3 regions of the Streptomyces sp. NPDC007905 genome follow, and region 3 is predicted to be linked to each of the others. Evidence: riboswitches for the same ligand, from Rfam matches in the RefSeq annotation. Region 3 holds a riboswitch; each other region holds the start of a gene.

Region 1 (3,269 bases), on a different contig from region 3:
GTGTTCCTAAGCAGCGAGGACCAACGGGCTGAGCGTCGCGTAACCCCAACTCCGCAAGATCGAGAGCGGCGGCCATGTGTGCGTACTCAAAGTTGAGCCCTTCCGCCGTTTCATGGGCAGGCTCGGAGATGAAGAGAAAGGTGGTTGTGGCGGCCAGGGCTGCTCCGGCCTTGTCCTTGGTCGGCTTAGAGTCGCTTGTCACGAGGCGGCTGTATCGAGTGGTCGGGCGGTGCGCAAGATCCGCGGCGCCCTGTCCGCCGGCCTCTCCGCCCCAGCCGCTCCGCCTGGTCCATGGCTGCGCTGACGACCAGCGTCACAGGCCATTGGCCTTCCCACCGGCGCCCCGGTCACTGTTACGAGAAGGGGCCAAGCGGACACCGTCGAGCACATGGGCAGGGAGAATGGCCCCATCGGCTGGGCCGTCTGTGGGCCGTCCGCGGGCGATCAGTGACGACCGGTGACGGCCAGGAATGACAGTCGGCCGAAGCGTGAGCCGCAGGTCACCCAAGTGGATCTGCGACACTGGTACCACCATGCCCAAGCCCGGAGAACTCACTTTCGTCGCCCCGCGCGGAGCCAAGAAGCCGCCGCGGCATCTCGCCGACCTCACGCCCGCCGAGCGCAAGGACGCCGTGGCCGAGATCGGTGAGAAGCCGTTCCGTGCCAAGCAGCTCTCGCAGCACTACTTCGCGCGGTACGCGCACGACCCCGAGCAGTGGACCGACATCCCGGCCGGCTCGCGGGACAGGCTGCGCGAGGCGCTGCTGCCGGAGCTGATGACCGTCGTACGGCATCTGTCGACCGACCAGGGGACGACGCGCAAGACGCTGTGGCGGCTGTTCGACGGGACGCTGGTCGAGTCCGTGCTGATGCGGTACCCGGACCGGGTCACCATGTGCATCAGCTCGCAGGCGGGGTGCGGGATGAACTGCCCGTTCTGCGCCACCGGACAGGCCGGTCTCGACCGGAATCTGTCCACCGCCGAGATCGTCCATCAGATCGTCGACGGTATGCGGGCCCTGCGGGACGGGGAGGTGCCCGGTGGACCGGCGCGGCTTTCCAACATCGTCTTCATGGGGATGGGGGAGCCGCTCGCCAACTACAAGCGGGTCGTGGGCGCCATTCGGGCGCTCACCGATCCCGCGCCGGACGGGCTCGGGCTCTCGCAGCGGGGCATCACCGTGTCGACGGTCGGGCTCGTGCCCGCCATTCACCGGCTCTCCGACGAGGGCTTCAAGTGCCGGCTCGCGATCTCCCTGCACGCGCCCGACGACGAGCTGCGCGACACCCTCGTCCCCGTGAACACGCGGTGGAAGGTGCGCGAGGTGCTGGACGCCGGGTTCGAGTACGTGGAGAAGTCCGGACGCCGGCTGTCCATCGAGTACGCGCTGATCCGTGACATCAACGACCAGGCCTGGCGCGGCGACCGGCTCGGGCGGCTACTCAAGGGCAAGCCCGTGCACGTCAACCTGATTCCGCTGAACCCGACGCCGGGGTCGCAGTGGACCGCGTCGCGGCCCGAGGACGAGAAGGCGTTCGTGGAGGCCATCGCCGCCCATGGTGTGCCTGTCACCGTCCGGGACACCCGGGGGCAGGAGATCGACGGGGCGTGTGGTCAGCTCGCGGCCACCGAGCGGTAATCTGACCACGTCCACATATCTTTATATTCCGACAGGGGAGCGCCACAGCGCTGAGAGTGCGGCAACCGGGCCGCAGACCCTCTGAACCTCGCCCAGGTCATTCTGGGTAGGAAGTTCGGTCACCACTCAAGCTGTTGCGCCCTGCCCGGGCCTCCCTCGCGGAGCCCGGGCAGGGCCGCGTCTCTTCCTGGCCAACCCCAGGAGGACATCCAGTGCACAACAAGACCTTCGTGGCCGCGGCGGTCGGGCTCGGCCTCGTCACCGTGTCCGCCCTGACCGGGTGCGGGTCGACGGACGCCAAGGGGTCCACGGACTCCAAGACCGTGACCCTGGTCAGCCACGACTCGTGGGCCGTCTCCAAGAAGGTACTCAAGGACTTCGAGAAGCAGTCCGGGTACAAGGTCAGGGTCCTCAAGAGCGGCGATGCCGGTCAGGCCGTCAACAAGGCGGTCCTGACCAAGGACAACCCGCAGGGCGACGTTTTCTTCGGCGTGGACAACACCCTGCTGTCCCGGGCCCTCGACAACGGTCTGTTCCAGCCGTACGAGGCGAAGGGGCTCGGCGCGGTCGGTGCCCAGTACCAGCTGGACCAGGGCAAGCACCGCGTCACGCCGATCGACTTCGGCGACATCTGCGTCAACTACGACAAGGCCTACTTCAGTGCGCACAAGCTGACGCCGCCGCAGACCTTCGCCGATCTGGCCAAGCCCGAGTACAAGAACCTCCTCGTCACCGAGAACGCCGCCACCTCCTCGCCGGGCCTCGGCTTCCTGCTCGGCAGCGCCGCGCAGTACGGCGACCACGGCTGGCCGGACTACTGGAAGAAGCTCAAGGCCAACGGCGTCAAGGTCGTCGACGGCTGGGAGCAGGCCTACTACCAGGAGTTCTCCGGCTCATCCGAGGGCAAGAAGGCGGGCGGCGACCGGCCGCTCGTGGTGTCGTACGCCTCCTCCCCGCCCGCCGAGGTGATCTACGCCAAGAAGCGGCCCAGCACCGCCCCGACCGGCGTGGCGACCGGTACCTGCTTCCGGCAGATCGAGTTCGCCGGGCTGCTGAGCAACGCGCAGAACACCAAGGGCGGCAAGGCGTTCATCGACTTCCTGCTCTCCAAGGAGTTCCAGCAGGACATGCCGTTGAAAATGTTCGTGTACCCGGTGGTGAAGGGCGCCGCGGTGCCCGCCGAGTTCACCAAGTACGGGCCGGTGGCCAAGAACCCCGAGACCATGGCCCCCGGCAAGATCGCCGCCAACCGTGATCAGTGGGTCAAGTCGTGGACGTCGCTCGTACTGAAGTAGCCCCCCGCAAGGGCGGCCGCACGGGGAGCGCGGCGCGGCTCGGGCTCATGGCCCTGCCCGTCGCGTTCTTCGCGGTGTTCTTCGCCTGGCCGGTAGCCGCGATCGTCGCGCGCGGGCTGAAGGTGGACGGCGCCTGGCAGTTCGGGCGGATGGCGGACATCGTCACACAGCCGGACATCCGGCACGTGCTGTGGTTCACCACCTGGCAGGCCCTCGCCTCCACCGTGCTCACCCTGGTGTTCGCGCTGCCCGCCGCCTACGTCTTCGCCCGCCTCGACTTCCCGGGCAAGCAGTTGCTGCGGGCTGTCGTCACGGTCCCGTTCGTGCTGCCGAC
Region 2 (3,269 bases), on a different contig from region 3:
TCGGGTCGGGGGTGAAGAGCCATTCGATCATCTCTTCGACCGTGAAGCCGTCGTCCCTCAGGAGCGTCAGGGTCCCGGTCAGGCCCTTGACGACCTTGTCCCCGTCGATGAAGGCGGCGGGGACGTGCAGCGCCCGGTTCTCACCTCGGCGTACGGCGATGAGCTGGCCCTCCTTGACCAGCTGCCTCACACGCGTCACCTCGACGCCGAACTTTTCGGCGATATCGGGGAGAGTGAGCCAGGCGGGGACGAGAGCATCAATCTTTGCGTCAATCTCGGTCACGGAAACTAGCCTGCCATCCCCCACTGACAGTCGGAAGTCAGGCCGGTCCACGCGGGAGGACGCGCCTAGCCGACGGTGGCTTCCTTCAGGGGCCGCGCCGGGTCGGTCAGGGCCTCGGGATCCATGCGCCGGCCGGTCTCGATCAGCCGCCGGCCCTGGGCCAGATCGCGCGGCCTGCCCACGGCCAGCAGAGCCACCAGCCGGTCCTCGCGCAGCCAGCAGACGGTCCAGGCCGGGCTCGCCGGGTCGCCGCGCCACACCATGCGGTCGGCCGCGGGGTGGTGGCCGGCGTACTGGACGAACCGGCCGAACTGCTCCGACCAGAAGTACGGCACCGGGTCGTAGGCCATGGGGATCTCGCCCAGGATGTTCGCGGCGACCGTGCGCGGGCCCTGCAGGGCGTTGTCCCAGTGGTGGACCAGAAGCCGGGCGCCGTAGCGGGCCGAGGGGAAGGAGGCGCAGTCGCCGACCGCGTACACGTCCTCGGCGGAGGTCCGCAGGTGGGCGTCGGCCACGACCTCGCCGTGCGCGCCCCGCTCGATGCCGGAACCGGCCAGCCAGCCGGTGGCCGGCCGGGCGCCGATGCCGACCACCACGGCGCCCGCGGGCAGCCGTGTGCCGTCGCCGAGCACCACCGTGCCGGGCTCGACGCGCTCCACGCGCGCGTGGGTGCGCAGCTCGGCGCCGCTGTCGGCGTACCAAACGGTCATCGGCGCGGCGACCTCGGCGGGCAGGGCGCCGGCCAGCGGCCGGTCGGCGGCCTCCACGACGGTCACGGCACAGCCGGCCTCGCGGGCGGCCGTGGCGAACTCGGCGCCGATCCAGCCGGCGCCGACGACCACGATGTCGTGCTGCCGGGCGAGCACGGGCCGCAGCCGTTCGGCGTCGTCCAGGGTGCGCAGCAGGTGCACGCCGGGCACGCCCTCGGCACCCGGCAGCCGGATCGGTTCGGCACCCGTGGCGAGCACCAGGACGTCGTACGGGACGGGTCCCGCCTCGGTGCCCAGCTCGTGGTCGCCGGGGCGCACGCCCAGCGCCTCGCAGCCGAGCCGCAGTTCGATACCGAGGGCCTCGAAGTCGATGTCGAAGGCTGAGCCCTCGGCCGTGCCGAGCAGCACGGCCTTGGACAGCGGCGGCCGGTCGTACGGCTGGTGGGGCTCGGCGCCGATCAGCGTGACGGTGCCCGTGAAGCCCTGCTCCCGCAGGGCGACCGCGGTCTGCACCCCGGCCATGCCCGCGCCGACGACGACCACGTGCCGTCCCTGTGACGTGCCCTGTTGCGGTGTCTGCTCGCTCACTCGATCACCATAGACAACTGACAAAACGTCAGTCAGGGGGCGTGCTCGGTGACCTGTTCCACAATGCTCGTCCCGGCGCCCGGCTGCGACTCCCACCGCCAGGCCTCCTCCACGCGCACCCGCCCGTCCGGCAGTTCCACGGCCGTCGCCACGCAGTGCCCCGAGGAGGTGGTGCCGTCCCGCTTGAGCTGCACGTAGCGGAAGTCCAGCCGGTCGCCCTCCCGGGTGCCGACCAGATGGCCGCGTACGACGTCGCCGCCGGCGTACTCGGCCCAGATCTCCCCGTCCTTCTCGTGGTACGCGAACCGGGTGCGCGTACCCACCTGACCTGGGGCCTGGTCCGCCACCGGGGCCAGGACCAGTCCGTCGAGCGAGCGGGTCATGGCCGGGGGCTCCCTTACAGGCGACGTACTCCGCGGGCTAGGGTGGCCACCGTACAAGCACTCGCGGGAGCCCGGACGCACCGGGCTGAGAGGGAGGCTGGCGGCCTCCGACCGTACGAACCTGATCCGGGTCATGCCGGCGAAGGGAGGGGCTGGACGCCCATGTCGTCACGTACACCCGACGTCCTCGTCATCGGGGGCGGAATCATCGGCCTGGTCACGGCCTGGCGTGCCGCGCAGCGGGGGCTCGCCACGGCCGTGGTGGACCCGGAGCCCGGTGGCGGGGCCGCGCGGGTCGCGGCGGGGATGCTGGCCGCGGTCACCGAACTGCACTACGGCGAGGAGACGCTGCTCGCCCTGAACATGGAATCCGCCCGCCGCTACCCGGACTTCGCGGCCGAGCTGACCGAGCTGACCGGACACGACCTCGGCTACCGGCGCAGCGGCACGCTCGCCGTCGCGCTCGACGCCGACGACCGCGCGCATCTGCGCGAACTGCACGCGCTGCAGCAGCGTTCGGGCCTGGAGTCGGAGTGGCTGTCGGGGCGGGACTGCCGGCGCCTGGAGCCCATGCTCGCGCCCGGTGTGCGCGGCGGGCTGCGGGTCGACGGCGACCACCAGATCGACCCGCGGCGGCTGGCGTCGGCCCTGGTGACCGCGTGCGAGCGGGCCGGGGTGGTGTTCCACCGGTCGTGGGCCGAGCGGCTCGACGTCGCGGGGGACCGGGCCGCCGGGATCACCACGGCGGACGGTACCGGGCTGGGCGCGGGTCAGGTGGTGCTGGCGGGCGGGAGCCTGAGCGGACGTCTGACGGGCGTCCCGGACGACGTGCTGCCTCCCGTACGGCCGGTGAAGGGACAGGTGCTGCGGCTGACCGTGCCGCGCCGGTACGCGCCCTTCCTGAGCCGCACCGTGCGGGCCGTGGTGCGCGGCAGCCAGGTCTACCTGGTGCCCCGGGAGAACGGTGAGCTGGTCGTCGGCGCGACCAGCGAGGAGCTGGGCTGGGACACGACGGTGACCGCGGGCGGCGTCTACGAGCTGCTGCGCGACGCCCATGAGCTGGTGCCGGGGATCACCGAGCTGCCCCTCACCGAGACCCGGGCGGGTCTGCGTCCCGGCTCCCCCGACAACGCGCCGCTGCTCGGCCCCTCCGGGCTCGACGGGCTGCTGCTGGCCACCGGGCACTACCGCAACGGGGTGCTGCTCACGCCGGTCACCGGGGACGTCATGGCCGAGCTGCTGGTCGGCGGTGAGCTGCCTCAGGAGGCCCGCCCGTTCACGCCGAAGCGCTTCGGCGCCGTACTC
Region 3 (3,269 bases):
GCAGACCGCTCATGTCGATCGACGGATACAGGCCGTGGATCAGACCCGTGTTGTCGTCCGTGTTGCCGGTGAGCACGGCCCAGTCGATGAACTCCGAGCCGAGGATGCCGATCAGCAGAAGGGAGCAGAGCGTGCCGAGCACCGCGACCGACGTACGGGCCGACAACCCATGGCACATGTAGAGCGCGATGAGCATGATGGCGCTTGCCCCGACGACGGCCACCAGCAGCGGATTCGATCCCTGCAGGATCGCCGGCAGGATGAACAGAGTGAGCACCAGGAAGCTCACGGCCAGTGCGACCAGCGCCATGACACCGCGCAGCCGGCCCACCACCACGACGGCGAGCGCGAAGATCCCCGCCAGCAGTGCCATCGGGAACGTACGGTTCACATCGGTGACGGAGTACTGCAGGTCCTTGGGGGCCGAGGGCTCATAGGCGACCACGACCTTCTCGCCCCGGTGCAACTGCCGTGGCTGGTCCGGCTGCACGATCTCGGTGAACGTACGGCCCTGGTCCTTACCGGTGTCGACCCGGACCGTGGCCTTCTTGCAGCTGCCCTTCGCCTCCTGCTGCGCCGAGTTGCCCTCGGCGGTGGAGATGTCGCCGGTCGGGGTGTCCCCCGAGGCGTTCACCGACTTGCAGCTCACCTCGACCACCTTGGTGACCGTGGCCTGCTGCGTCTGGCGGTCGAAGCCGACGCCGGTGCGCTGGTGCGGCGGAGCTCCCCCGGGCCACAGCAGCACCAGGCCGACCACGACCGCTGCCGTGAACGGGATCAGGATCGCAGCGATGACCTTGCGTAGATGCTTCGAGACAGGCGCGGCGGGTCCATGGCTGTGACTGTGACCGTGCGCGTGGCCGCCGCCCGGACTCCGGTCTTGCGGATGGCCGTGGCCGTCGCCGGTACTGGAGTCGTGGGTGTGCCCGTGCCCCTGAGCATGCCCGGGGTCACGGCCGTTGCCCTGGCCAGGGTGCCCCGGCACGTGGGTATGGGCTGCACCACTGTTGTGGTGGGGGGCCTGCACCGGCCCACCCCCGGATGCGTGGCCGTCATGGCCGTGTCCACCGCCCTGTCCGGAGTCGCCACCGCGCGGCGGCTCGGGCGGTGGGTACGGGTACTGCTCCATCCTGGTCACCGCCCGATCATCGCAAGAACGGTAGAGGCCCTCTGTTCACCGCGCCCGAATTGACGCTAGCGTGGAGCCACCTTTGCACACGCGGGAGCTCGGAGCACCGGGCTGAGAGGGCGCTGACCTCCGTATTCGCGATGTTTCACGTGGAACGAGGTTTCACGGGACACATCGGCGGACGGAAACCGCTGCGTCGACCGCCGAACCTGTTACCGGGTAATGCCGGCGTAGGGAGTAGGTCTCATGACCAACAAGGACGCACGCACGCCTGCCTCCGTTCAGGACGAGACGTCCCAGGGGGCCGGGAAGTCCATCGGCTGGCACAAGGCGTACGTCGAGGGCACGCGCCCCGACCTGCGCGTGCCGGTCCGTCAGGTGCACCTCACCAACGGGCAGTCGGTCACGCTGTACGACACGTCGGGCCCGTACACCGATCCACTCGTCGAAACGGATGTCCGTAGGGGCCTGTCGCCGCTGCGGGAGAACTGGATCATCGCCCGCGGTGACACCGAGGAGTACGCGGGCCGCCCCGTCCGCCCCGAGGACGACGGGATCAAGCACACCTCGCCCCGCGGCGGGCTGCGCAACCTGGACGCGGTCTTCCCCGGGCGCCCGCGCCAGCCGCGCCGGGGCCGTGACGGCAACGCGGTCACGCAGCTCGCGTACGCACGCCGGGGCGAGGTCACGCCCGAGATGGAGTTCGTGGCCCTGCGGGAGAACGTTTCACCCGAGGTGGTCCGCGAGGAGATCGCGGCGGGCCGAGCGGTGCTTCCGGCCAACGTGAACCACCCGGAGATCGAGCCGATGATCATCGGCAAGCGGTTCCTGGTGAAGGTCAACGCCAACATCGGCAACTCCGCCGTCACGTCCTCCATCGAGGAGGAGGTCGAGAAGATGACCTGGGCGACCCGCTGGGGCGCCGACACGGTCATGGACCTCTCCACCGGTCGCAACATCCACACCACCCGAGAGTGGGTGCTGCGCAACTCCCCCGTACCCATCGGCACGGTGCCGCTCTACCAGGCGCTGGAGAAGGTCGACGGCAAGGCCGAGGAGCTGACCTGGGAGATCTACAAGGACACCGTCATCGAGCAGGCCGAGCAGGGCGTGGACTACATGACCGTCCACGCGGGCGTGCGCCTGCCGTACGTGCCGCTCACCGCCAACCGCAAGACCGGCATCGTCTCGCGCGGCGGCTCCATCATGGCCGCGTGGTGCCTGGCGCACCACAAGGAATCGTTCCTGTACGAGAACTTCGAGGAACTCTGCGAGATCCTCGCGGCCTACGACGTCACGTACTCGCTGGGTGACGGCCTCCGGCCCGGCTCGATCGCCGACGCCAATGACGAGGCGCAGTTCGCGGAGTTGCGCACGCTCGGGGAACTCAACCGGATCGCGAAGCGTTTCAACGTACAGACCATGATCGAGGGCCCGGGACACGTCCCGATGCACAAGATCAAGGAGAACATCGACCTTCAGCAGGAGATCTGCGATGAAGCTCCGTTCTATACGCTCGGCCCGCTGACGACGGACATCGCGCCGGCGTACGACCACATCACCTCCGGCATCGGCGCCGCGATGATCGCCTGGTGGGGTACGGCGATGCTCTGCTACGTCACGCCCAAGGAACACCTGGGTCTGCCCAACCGCGACGACGTCAAGACCGGCGTCATCACCTACAAGATCGCCGCCCATGCCGCCGATCTCGCCAAGGGGCACCCCGATGCGCAGGAGTGGGACGACGCGCTGTCCGACGCCCGCTTCGAGTTCCGGTGGGAGGACCAGTTCAACCTCGCCCTGGACCCCGACACGGCACGGGAGTTCCACGACGAGACGCTGCCGGCCGAGCCGGCCAAGACGGCCCACTTCTGCTCCATGTGCGGGCCGAAGTTCTGCAGCATGAAGATCTCGCAGGACATCCGCCGCGAACACGGCGGCAGCCGGGCCGAGATCGAGGAGGGCATGGCCCAGAAGTCGAAGGAGTTCGCGGCCGCGGGTAACCGGGTGTACCTGCCGTTGGCGGACTGACGCATCGAGATGGGCGCTGCTCCCGGGCATCTCCGGGAAGCAGCGCCACCGCTGGTCGCCACAGGGGGGAACTGTGGTGCTGCTGGAGACGACGGCTCCGGTCCGGTCG

The links. Region 3 has a riboswitch for thiamine pyrophosphate ahead of thiC (phosphomethylpyrimidine synthase ThiC). Riboswitches for the same ligand answer to the same signal wherever they lie in the genome.
Region 1: it holds a riboswitch for thiamine pyrophosphate, as region 3 does, so the genes downstream of both, ACFZDC_RS20670 (thiamine ABC transporter substrate-binding protein) here and thiC (phosphomethylpyrimidine synthase ThiC) in region 3, are expected to answer to the same signal.
Region 2: it holds a riboswitch for thiamine pyrophosphate, as region 3 does, so the genes downstream of both, thiO (glycine oxidase ThiO) here and thiC (phosphomethylpyrimidine synthase ThiC) in region 3, are expected to answer to the same signal.

Annotation. Positions count from the first base shown of each region.
Region 1 is NZ_JBIBKS010000011.1:62,750-66,018, reverse strand. It holds gene rlmN (23S rRNA (adenine(2503)-C(2))-methyltransferase RlmN) at 534-1,640, shown strand; TPP riboswitch at 1,664-1,771, shown strand; gene ACFZDC_RS20670 (thiamine ABC transporter substrate-binding protein) at 1,853-2,935, shown strand; gene ACFZDC_RS20665 (ABC transporter permease subunit) at 2,983-3,269, shown strand, end outside.
Region 2 is NZ_JBIBKS010000020.1:157,521-160,789, forward strand. It holds gene ACFZDC_RS31160 (Rv2175c family DNA-binding protein) at 1-283, opposite strand, end outside; gene ACFZDC_RS31165 (FAD-dependent oxidoreductase) at 349-1,581, opposite strand; gene ACFZDC_RS31170 (hypothetical protein) at 1,614-1,964, opposite strand; TPP riboswitch at 2,018-2,129, shown strand; gene thiO (glycine oxidase ThiO) at 2,127-3,269, shown strand, end outside.
Region 3 is NZ_JBIBKS010000002.1:143,322-146,590, reverse strand. It holds gene ACFZDC_RS04315 (YibE/F family protein) at 1-1,138, opposite strand, end outside; TPP riboswitch at 1,210-1,383, shown strand; gene thiC (phosphomethylpyrimidine synthase ThiC) at 1,376-3,160, shown strand.